3 regions of the Clostridium sp. AWRP genome follow, and region 1 is predicted to be linked to each of the others. Evidence: riboswitches for the same ligand, from Rfam matches in the RefSeq annotation. Region 1 holds a riboswitch; each other region holds the start of a gene.
The links. Region 1 has a riboswitch for cyclic di-AMP ahead of DMR38_RS20040 (cell wall hydrolase). Riboswitches for the same ligand answer to the same signal wherever they lie in the genome.

Region 1 (3,286 bases):
TCTTTATTCACTATGGTAACAGGTACCACAATCTTTCTTTCCCTCATAGGATCTTCTACATTGAATATGTACAGCCATAGAATAAATGATGCTATTACACAGCATATTTTTACTAGGATTTGGTTCCTTTTATTTTTTCTTTCCACCCAATCACCCTCTCTCTCCATGTATCCTTTTTCTGAAACCTATTTTTCATTATATTTATAAGAACTTTTTTCAACCTATCCTTTGTATAATTTCTTGTAATCTTTCCATTCATGGCAAGAGAGATAGTACCAGTCTCTTCTGAAACCACTATGATAAGTGCATCAGAATTCTCTGATATACCAATTGCAGCCCTATGTCTTGTACCTAACTTTTTGTTTAAATCGTTATTACTAGTAAGCGGCAAAAAACATCCTGCTGAAACTATTCTATTATTTCTTATTACAGCTGCCCCATCATGCAGTGGAGTATTTACTACAAATATATTTTCTAGAAGTGCAGATGATACCAAAGCATCTATCTTAGTCCCAGTATTTATTATATCTCCAAGTCCAGTAACTTGTTCTATTACAATGAGTGCCCCTGTTTTGCTTTCAGATAAATTCCCTACTGAATTTGCAATTTCTGTTATAACCTTTTCCATAGTCTCTTCATCCTCTAAAATGTGCTTATCATTAAAAGCGGTTCTTCCTAACTGTTCCAATGCCCGACGAATTTCCGGTTGAAATATAATAACAATAGAAAGGACACCTATGGTCAAAGTCTTGGTAAGTATCCAATTGAGCATAGTTAAATTGAAAAAGCTGCTTATCGGTATAAGAAATATTATTAGTATAATTCCCTTTAAAAGCTGTTCAGCTCTAGTTTCTTTTATAAGCATATATCCCTTATAGAGTATATATGATACTACTAATATATCCATAACGGAGGATACACTTATATTCCTTATTGAATTAGCTGTCATTTGCAATAATTCCACCCATCTCACCACCCTGTCAATAAATATATATTTAAATTATACACTATTTGATATTGTTTATATCACGTAATAAATTATTTTATAAAATTTTAATAAAATGCATTTTTATCGTATTTTATTTTTTTATATGGGTACAATATCATTAGCCTAAGTTTTACTAAAAACGCGGGGAAACCAGTAACATTGGGGTGAATCGTATTTACGTAGGTTATGCCTTTACCGAACCCGTCAGCTAACCCCGTCGGTAATAAGGAGAGGATTAGATTGAAAAAAATTTTTTGTTTAATACTTTTTTCTTTGCTGTTACTTATTCCTTTTTCTAACGTAACTGCAAAGAATTTTACCAGTGCCAGTTCCGATTCATTTAACGGACAGGAAGAAGTCGTGCAAGTATTTAATTGTTCTGATCAAAAGATATATATAACTCAGAATGATGTTGATTTAATGGCCAAAGTTGTTTATGCTGAGAGCAATTCAGAACCTTTTGAAGGCCAGGTAGCAGTAGCTTCCGTAATACTAAACAGATTAAAATACCCTGAGTTTCCAAAGACAGTAGAAGGCGTTATAAAACAAAGGGGTGCTTTTTCCTGCGTCAAAAACGGTACTGTAAATGTATCTCCAAATGAAAGTAGTTATAGTGCAGTTTCTCAGGCTCTAAAGGGTATAGATCCTTCAGGTAAATCCATTTTCTTTTATAATCCCCAAATAGCCACATCTCAATGGATGAAAAACATAGATAAAAGAAATATGAAAACTATAGGGCATCATGTATTTTTTGTAGCTAACTAAAAAAGCCACCTCATCTTTTTTTAAAGATGAGGTGGCTTTTTTAATTAATTTTTGTCAATATAAGAAACAGCATTTAATGCTGCTACCTGTCCCTGTCCTGCGGCTTTCATATACTGATAAGGTTTCCCCACACAATCTCCTGCTGCAAAACAACCTTCAATATTTGTCTTCATATTCATATCTACTTTTATGTGTCCATTTTCCATAATAAGTCCCGGCACCAATTTATCTGGTGCTATGCTATCCTTTAAAACAAACACTCCATCTGTAACTATTTCCTTGCTTTTCAAAATTACCTTTTCTACTTTATTTCCTCCAGATATCTCTACGACCTTATCTCTTACTATTTCTATATTTTCATTTAAGTCTAAGCTTTCTTTATACATTGGTATATAGTATATTTTTTTAGCAAGTTCATTTACATAATTGGCTTCTGCTTCAGCTTCTTTATTATACCCTATTATAGTAACGATCTTTCCTTTATAAAGGGGTGCGTCACAGGTAGCACAATATCCAACTCCCTTGCCAAGGAATTCTTCTTCTCCTTTTAATGGTTTTGTATATTCAATGCCAGTTGCCAATATAACTGCACTTGCTTCATACATTTTTTCATTTACAGCAACGCCAAAATATTGTCCCATAGCATATATAGTATTTATTCTTTCATAAGTTATATTTATCCCCATGTTTGTTACGTGCTGCTGAAATCTATGTTTTAACTGTACTCCTGTTATACCAGGAAACCCCAGGTAATTATCTATTTTAGGTGCTTTTATCAATTTACCACTGAGCTCACTGCTTCCAAAAACAATTATATTCTTATTTCTTATTTTTGCATTAATTGCTGCTGACAGTCCCGCAGGACCGCTGCCTACTATAGCAATATCATATCTAGTATCCATATACTATCACCTCCAGTTTTTATTTTCTAATTTCATAGTTAAAATGACAAATCAACTAAATTGTCAATTTGTCATTTTAAGAAATAAGGCATTTGAAAGAAAATAACAAGTCAAAGATGCGACGAATATTTTTTATCAGACAAGGAGGCAGGTTCCGCAGATAGTGAATCCTATCTAAGGGTTCTACCAACGCAGTATGATAAAAAATAGGCTAGCATACTGACTAGTTATTTCTTTGAAAATGCCTAAACAGAATTTAAACTATATATGTTTTTTCAAAGCATCTTTTATTGCATCTTTTGGTCTGAATCCAACAAATTTATCTACCATATTTCCATCTTTAAATACCATTACAGTTGGAATACTTGCAATTTTAAATTGCGCTGCTGTAACAGGATTCTCATCTACATTTAACTTAAAGAATTTTGCTTTTCCCGACAACTCATCTGAAACTTCTTCTATTACAGGAGAAAGCATTTTACATGGTCCACACCATGAAGCCCAGAAATCTACAACTACAGGAGTAGGTGCATTTTCAATTGATTGTGAAAAATTTTGATCTTTTATTTCCTCTACCATTATTTGCCCTCCTTATACCCCATAGGGGTATTATTTTTAATTATATTTTATA
Region 2 (3,286 bases), 1.0 Mb from region 1:
TAATTTTGCTTAAATGATGATTTGAAGCAAAATGTATTATCTGTTTTACGCTTTGCAGTGATATATTATTAAAATTAATTATTTTTACACGATTATTAGTATGATCAACATATATATCATTTTCATCTATTTTGGTATGGTAATCATAATCAGATTTAGGTCTATTTATGAGCACTATTTATTTCCCTCCTTCTCATTCTAAAATTATCTTTTGGAATTAAGCAGTTTTTTTCATTTCTAAAAAGTTTTTCCAGCCCTTTAGACTCATAATTTTTAAATTTATCACATATTCCGCAATGTTTACATTTATGGGATTTATCAGAAGGCTCCGTGTAGGTGCACAATACTCCTTCATAGTTTCTAAGAATTAGTTTGTCAGGTGATTGAGAAACTACATATTGAGGATTAATAGGTATTTTACCGCCTCCTCCAGGGGCATCAATTACAAAAGTGGGAACTGCAAATCCAGAAGTATGTCCACGTAATAATTCCATAATTTCGATACCAGCGGATACAGGTGTTCTAAAATGTTCTATTCCTTCAGATAAATCGCATTGATATATATAATAAGGTCTTATTCTATTAGCTACTAATTTTTGTACAAGGCTTTTCATAATGTATGGGCAGTCATTTATATTTTTTAGAAGTACAGATTGATTTCCAAGAGGAATTCCAGCGTCAGCAAGCATATTACAAGCTAATATTGAGTCCTTGGTTATTTCATTTGGATGATTAAATTGTGTATTAATCCAAACTGGATGATATTTTTTTATAATATTGCATAGTTTAGAAGTTATCCTTTGAGGCATAACAACAGGAACTCTTGTACCAATTCTTATCACTTCAACGTTATCTATTTTACTTAATTCTTTTAATATAAATTCTAATTTTTCATCTGAAACACATAGTGCGTCTCCACCAGATATTAATACATCACGTACTTCTTTATGAGCTTTTATATATTTGAAAGCTCTTATCAAATTACTGGTTGATAAAGTTTTATCAGCATGTCCTGCAAAACGTCTTCTTGTACAATGTCTGCAGTACATAGAACATTGTTGGGTAATAAGTAGAAGGACTCTGTCTGGATATCTATGTGTCAATCCTGGAACTGGTGAATCAAGAGTTTCATGTAATGGATCATTACTGTCACATTTAGAAATTTCTGTCTCATAAATTGTCGGAATTGCCTGCCTTCTAATTGGACAATTATAGTCATTAGGGTCAATTAATGTAGCATAATAGGGTGTTATTGCCATTCGTAATTTCTTCAGACTTGCTTGTACACCATCTTTCTCTTTATCATTAAGATTTACAACTTGTTCTAATTCTGCTAATGTCGTAATTCTATTAGAAATTTGCCATTCCCAATTGTTCCATTCGTCTGGGGAAGTATTTCTCCATAATGGTATGTCTTTATAGTTCCTTTGCAAGTTAAAAAACTCCTTTCAAAAGTTCGTGATTTGTAAGATGATGCTTAATCACTGCAAAAAATAATAAGCTGCAGAGAAGTGAAATGCAACTTATTAAATCTACTAATTATATTTATAGTAAAAAAAGCACAAAATATATATTATATATTGAAACTTCCCTTCAATGCTTACGAGATTAGCTGACGGATTCGGATCGAAGAAATTAACCCTACCTATCACGTGGATAAGATTCACCCCAAAAATTGGTTCTCCCGCTCAAAGTGATTAAGCATTATCAATATTTAAATTATATATATAAGTATATCATAGCAACATATATATGTCAACATATATATGTTGCTATACTAAATTCAAACATATGCTAAATTAAATTTATTTTTTACTGGAATAGTTTTAGATTTGAAATTATAATTATAGATGGCATTATAGTATTATATATTTGGAAAATTAATTTTAATCATAGAATACTAATACTGAAGTGTAATAAATAAATTAATTAAAGATCATATATGGAGGTTGTTTTGATGAATAGGGAGCTTGTTTCTAAAGAGTATATTGTATCTAGAATGGAGGAATTGATATCAAAAAATGAAGGCCCTTTTAGTATTGTAATTGCAGATATTGACAATTTTAAAAATATAAATAATTTATATGGAAATGATATTGCTGATAAAGTAATAGAAAAGCTTATATTAATTTTAAATAATAATTTGTTACCTGAAGATAGTATTTATAGACATGGTGATGAATTTAATATATTACTTGCAAAACAAGGTGCTGAAAGGGGATTTATGCAATTAGAGGAAATAAGGAGGTATTTATCAGATAATACATTTGACATAAGTGATAATATGAAAACAGAAGATATTTATTTTACTTTAAGCTTTGGAATTGCAAGTTATCCAAGAGATGCTAAGAATGTAGTTGAACTTTTTAGAGTAGCAGATAGTGCTTTGTTTAGGGCTAAAGAACTGGGCAAAAATAGAATATGTCTTTCTGAATCAGAAAGTATGGTTTTAAAGTCTAACTATTTTACAAAAACACAACTTGATAGACTTTCTAGACTTTCTAAGTCAACAGATAGAACTGAAGCATTTCTTTTAAGAGAGGCTCTTGATGATTTGTTTAAAAAATATAGTAAATAATGTTTGTTATAAAAATAAAAGGCGTTTTATTTTTATAATAGGATGGCATAGGTATTAAAATTAATATAAGAACAGCAGTTAATTACTTCTGCTGCTGTCCTTATATTAGAATATCAGTTATAGTATAAAGTATTTCTTTAGTTTATTTACTTTAAAGCAAACTCAACAGCAGAAACAGCATGGATTGTTGTTGTGTCAAATATTGGGATATCTACATCTTTTTGTTGTATCAAAAGAGGTATTTCGGTACAGCCAAGAACTATTCCTTCAGCACCATTTAAATGCAGATTGTTTATTATTTGCTTATACTTTTCTCTTGATGAATTTTTTATTACACCTTTACATAATTCATTGTATATGATTTGGTGAATAACTTCTCTACCATCTTCATCTGGAATACTTACGTTTATATTGAATTTATCTTTAAGAACTTTTTTATAAAAACCTTCTTCCATAGTAAATTTTGTTCCAAGGAGTCCTACAGTTTTTATATGTTTTTCAATTATTTTTTTACCTGCAGCTTCTGCTATATGTAAAACCTTGATTCCAGCTTTGCTTTCTATATCAGGAGCTAGTTTATGCATTGTATTAGTACATATTATGATAAAATCAGCGCCGCCTTTTTTAAGACTTTGAGCAGCATTAACCATTATATTTGATAATTCCTCCCATTTATTTTGATGTTGAAGAATTTCTATTTCATTAAAG
Region 3 (3,286 bases), 710 kb from region 1:
AAAGATGTAATGCCTGCCCTTAATGTGGCAAATAGAATTTTAGGTTTTGTAAATGCACCATCTTTATTTCAAAGGGTAATTGCAAAATGTCTGGATTCAAGCGTAGATATGAATATATATAAGAAGAACAGAGATTTACTATACAATCATCTTGTTAAAATAGGATTTTCCTGTGTTAAGCCTGAAGGTGCCTTTTATTTATTCCCTAAGTCATTAATTGCTGATGATGTTGAATTTGCAAAGGAAGCAAAAAAATTTAACCTGCTCATAGTTCCAGGCTCATCCTTTAAATGTCCTGGTCACTTTAGACTTTCCTATTGTATTTCTTATGATAAAATAGAGAAATCTTTAGACAGTTTTGATAAACTTGCAAAGAAATATCTTTAAATATAGCTCCTAAATAAAAATAAACTTATGCTGCGGATATTTTTTAATAATTAAAAATTAAGAGTTAAGAATTAATAGTTATGGATGATTTTCTTCCGTTAGTACTTCAGAAAATCTAAAATATAGCACCAATTAGAACTTGAATGTTTAATATTGGCTGCAGTATTTATTACTGTAGGCTTTCTAACTAAAAAATCAACTTATACGTAAAGATATTTTTACAATAAACAAGAACATTTAAATATTTTGTATATAAGTCTTAGTGGAAAATTTATAAAAAAAACTAAGGACTTTTGAATTGTTTGAGGTACGAGTTTTCAAAAGTCCTTAAGTTTTTATAAATTTTCTGCTTAGACTTATCAAAATATTTAACGTACTTGTGATTGTAAAAAATATCCGAAGTATAAGTTGATTTTTTTGCTTAAGATCCCTACAAGGTCTAGTATGTGAATATTAGTTTCCCAACTCTTAAAGCAATGGGTTTTGACCAGAGCCAAGTATTTGTAGTTGAATCATCAAAATAATAAATAGCTCCTTTTGTTGGATCAGAACCATATAATGCTTCTAAAGCAGCTTTCCTAGAACTATCAGAAGCAGGTTTGTTTATCCATCCATTTAATACTGGAGTAAATTGATAATATCCATAGGATACCTGGTATATTACGTCTTTTAATGTAGATGGAAACTGAGAACTTTGAACTCTATTTATAACTGCAGCAGCTACGGCTACTTTAGCTGTATAAGGTTCACTTTCTGCTTCAGCAGTTACAAGTCTTGCAAGCAAATCTACCTCGTTGTCAGTACAGGAAATTATATATTTTGGAGAGGCTGTCTCTTTAAAAACGTAACCTGAAGGAATGTTTAATACTTGTCCAGGGTAGATATAACTGCTTACATTACTATTGGCAGCAATTAAAGTATCAAGAGATATGCCAAATTTTTTTGATATCAAGTAAAGCGTATCAGAGGCTTGTACAGTATAGGTCTTTGAATTAATATATAGAGCTTGACCTGGATATATACTAGTTCCACTTAAGCCATTGTTATTAATGATTGTAGTTGCATTTGTTTTAAATAATACTCCTATTTTAAATAGAGAGTCACCAGGTTTTACAGTGTAACTGGCTGCATGTACTTGAGTAAAAGATAATGTGCACAACAATGCGGCAAATAACATTGTCCTGATTTTTTTAAAATTCATAAATATAGATCCCCCTTAATTTTGCCTGCGAGGTTAGTTGACGGGTTCGGGATTGGGATACCCCTACTTTTTAGTAAAAAAGATTCACCCCAAAAAATAATTATCCCCCGCATCTCATTCCTGAGATTTAGGCTTGTCTATGTTTGCTATTCTAACAGCATTCCCAGAGTATATCCATATTAAATAGATGGAACTATTGACATAAAAAAACTTCAACATAAATTTAATACTCTTATAGAAGTAATTGTTGTAATAGTAATTTTTCACTGCGAATTGTCAACTGCATTGAAACCTAACTCAACTTTCACAGTTTAAAAACTTTACGACCTAAATGAATTCACAATTCACAGTTCACAATGCACAATTTCGGTAGATTTTTCTCCGCTGTGTTGCGAAAAATTTTAAATTCAAAGCTTATTGAAGCTTTGCTTCAATGGTGCTATATTTTAGATTTTCTGAAGTTTTAACGGAAGAAAATCATCCTTAATTGTGAACTGTGCATCGTGCATTGTGAATTAATTGCTTCACAATTTTTTTATATTAAGTAAAAATTTTATATATGTGTGAAAATTAATAATATAACTTCTCGTTATTAAAAGTGATAATATAGTTATATAATAAAAATTCAAATGTGATTAAATAGGAGAATATTATGGAAAATTGTATAACCTATTTTCTTAGAGATGAATCTAAAAATTCAAATGAATACTACAAGTGTATATCCAACTTTTCAAATGAAGTCGTGGAAAAAATTCAAATAGAAGCAGATAATATAATAGAAGACTTTATAAATTTTATTAAGAATAATAGTATAGAAGAACTTAGAAGTAGAGAAGAGTATGAACTTGAATTCTTAATCATTGGAGTTTTATGGAGAACTTATATAACAAAAGCTTTAAAGGCAGATAGACTGTCTTTGAATGTTTTAAAACTTCTATTTAATTTAAGGACAAAATCAAAATTTTTAAGAAAAAGTGCCGATAATTTAAGGGGAAGGCTTGCCTGTAAATATCTTTTAAAGAAAGAAGTAAAGCCTTCTTCTGTGTCTTATGGTGAAAGCGACTTTGAAAAATTACTACTTTGGTTAACTGCTTCAGGGGAATTCAAATATGAATGTAAGAGAATGAACACATGGCTGCTATTTTTAAAAAATAGCAGTGAAGAATATATTATAAAAGTAAACAAGTGTGCCTTTAAAATATCACTGTGGTTTGAAAAAAGATCCAGGGAGGTACTCGGCTTGTATACTCCAAATGTACAGAAATTTTTAAACACCAACTATAGGTTTTATGGAATAAGAGAGGATAATATTTTATGTGGTAGGAAGGAAGTTGAGTACCATCTAAATATGGTGGGAGCAGAGATATTAAGTAATGCATTTAGAAAGTTATTTGTTAAGACAAAGGAAAGAAAAGTACTCCTGCCTGCTTGCATTTGCTTAAAACCAGAAGGGGTATGCAAGAGAAAAAAGGTCAAAGATGGTTTCTTGTGTGGAAATTGTTCTAAAAGCTGCAGGGTAAATGAGCTTACGAAACTTGGAAAATCCCATAACTTTCAAGTTCTAATTGTTCCCCACGAAACCGATGCCTTTTCAAATGCAAAAAATATTAGATATGGAGATGTGGGCGTTGTAGGCGTGGCTTGTGTACTCAACCTAATAGAAGGTGGGCTAAAGGCTAGGAACTTAAACCTTGTCCC

Region 2: another riboswitch for cyclic di-AMP. It lies ahead of ablA (lysine 2,3-aminomutase); the one in region 1 lies ahead of DMR38_RS20040 (cell wall hydrolase).
Region 3: another riboswitch for cyclic di-AMP. It lies ahead of DMR38_RS01955 (LysM peptidoglycan-binding domain-containing protein); the one in region 1 lies ahead of DMR38_RS20040 (cell wall hydrolase).

The regions. Positions count from the first base shown of each region.
Region 1 covers NZ_CP029758.2:4,294,109-4,297,394, forward strand. Annotated here, with positions in the region: gene DMR38_RS20030 (CdaR family protein) at 1-146, opposite strand, end outside; gene cdaA (diadenylate cyclase CdaA) at 113-964, opposite strand; cyclic di-AMP (ydaO/yuaA leader) riboswitch at 1,099-1,226, shown strand; gene DMR38_RS20040 (cell wall hydrolase) at 1,229-1,753, shown strand; gene DMR38_RS20045 (NAD(P)/FAD-dependent oxidoreductase) at 1,798-2,655, opposite strand; gene trxA (thioredoxin) at 2,917-3,234, opposite strand.
Region 2 covers NZ_CP029758.2:3,248,171-3,251,456, reverse strand. Annotated here, with positions in the region: gene ablB (putative beta-lysine N-acetyltransferase) at 1-175, opposite strand, end outside; gene ablA (lysine 2,3-aminomutase) at 162-1,433, opposite strand; cyclic di-AMP (ydaO/yuaA leader) riboswitch at 1,583-1,714, opposite strand; gene DMR38_RS14915 (GGDEF domain-containing protein) at 1,958-2,578, shown strand; gene DMR38_RS14910 (aspartate/glutamate racemase family protein) at 2,725-3,286, opposite strand, start outside.
Region 3 covers NZ_CP029758.2:424,326-427,611, forward strand. Annotated here, with positions in the region: gene DMR38_RS01950 (pyridoxal phosphate-dependent aminotransferase) at 1-387, shown strand, start outside; gene DMR38_RS01955 (LysM peptidoglycan-binding domain-containing protein) at 827-1,588, opposite strand; cyclic di-AMP (ydaO/yuaA leader) riboswitch at 1,596-1,732, opposite strand; gene DMR38_RS01960 (DUF116 domain-containing protein) at 2,241-3,286, shown strand, end outside.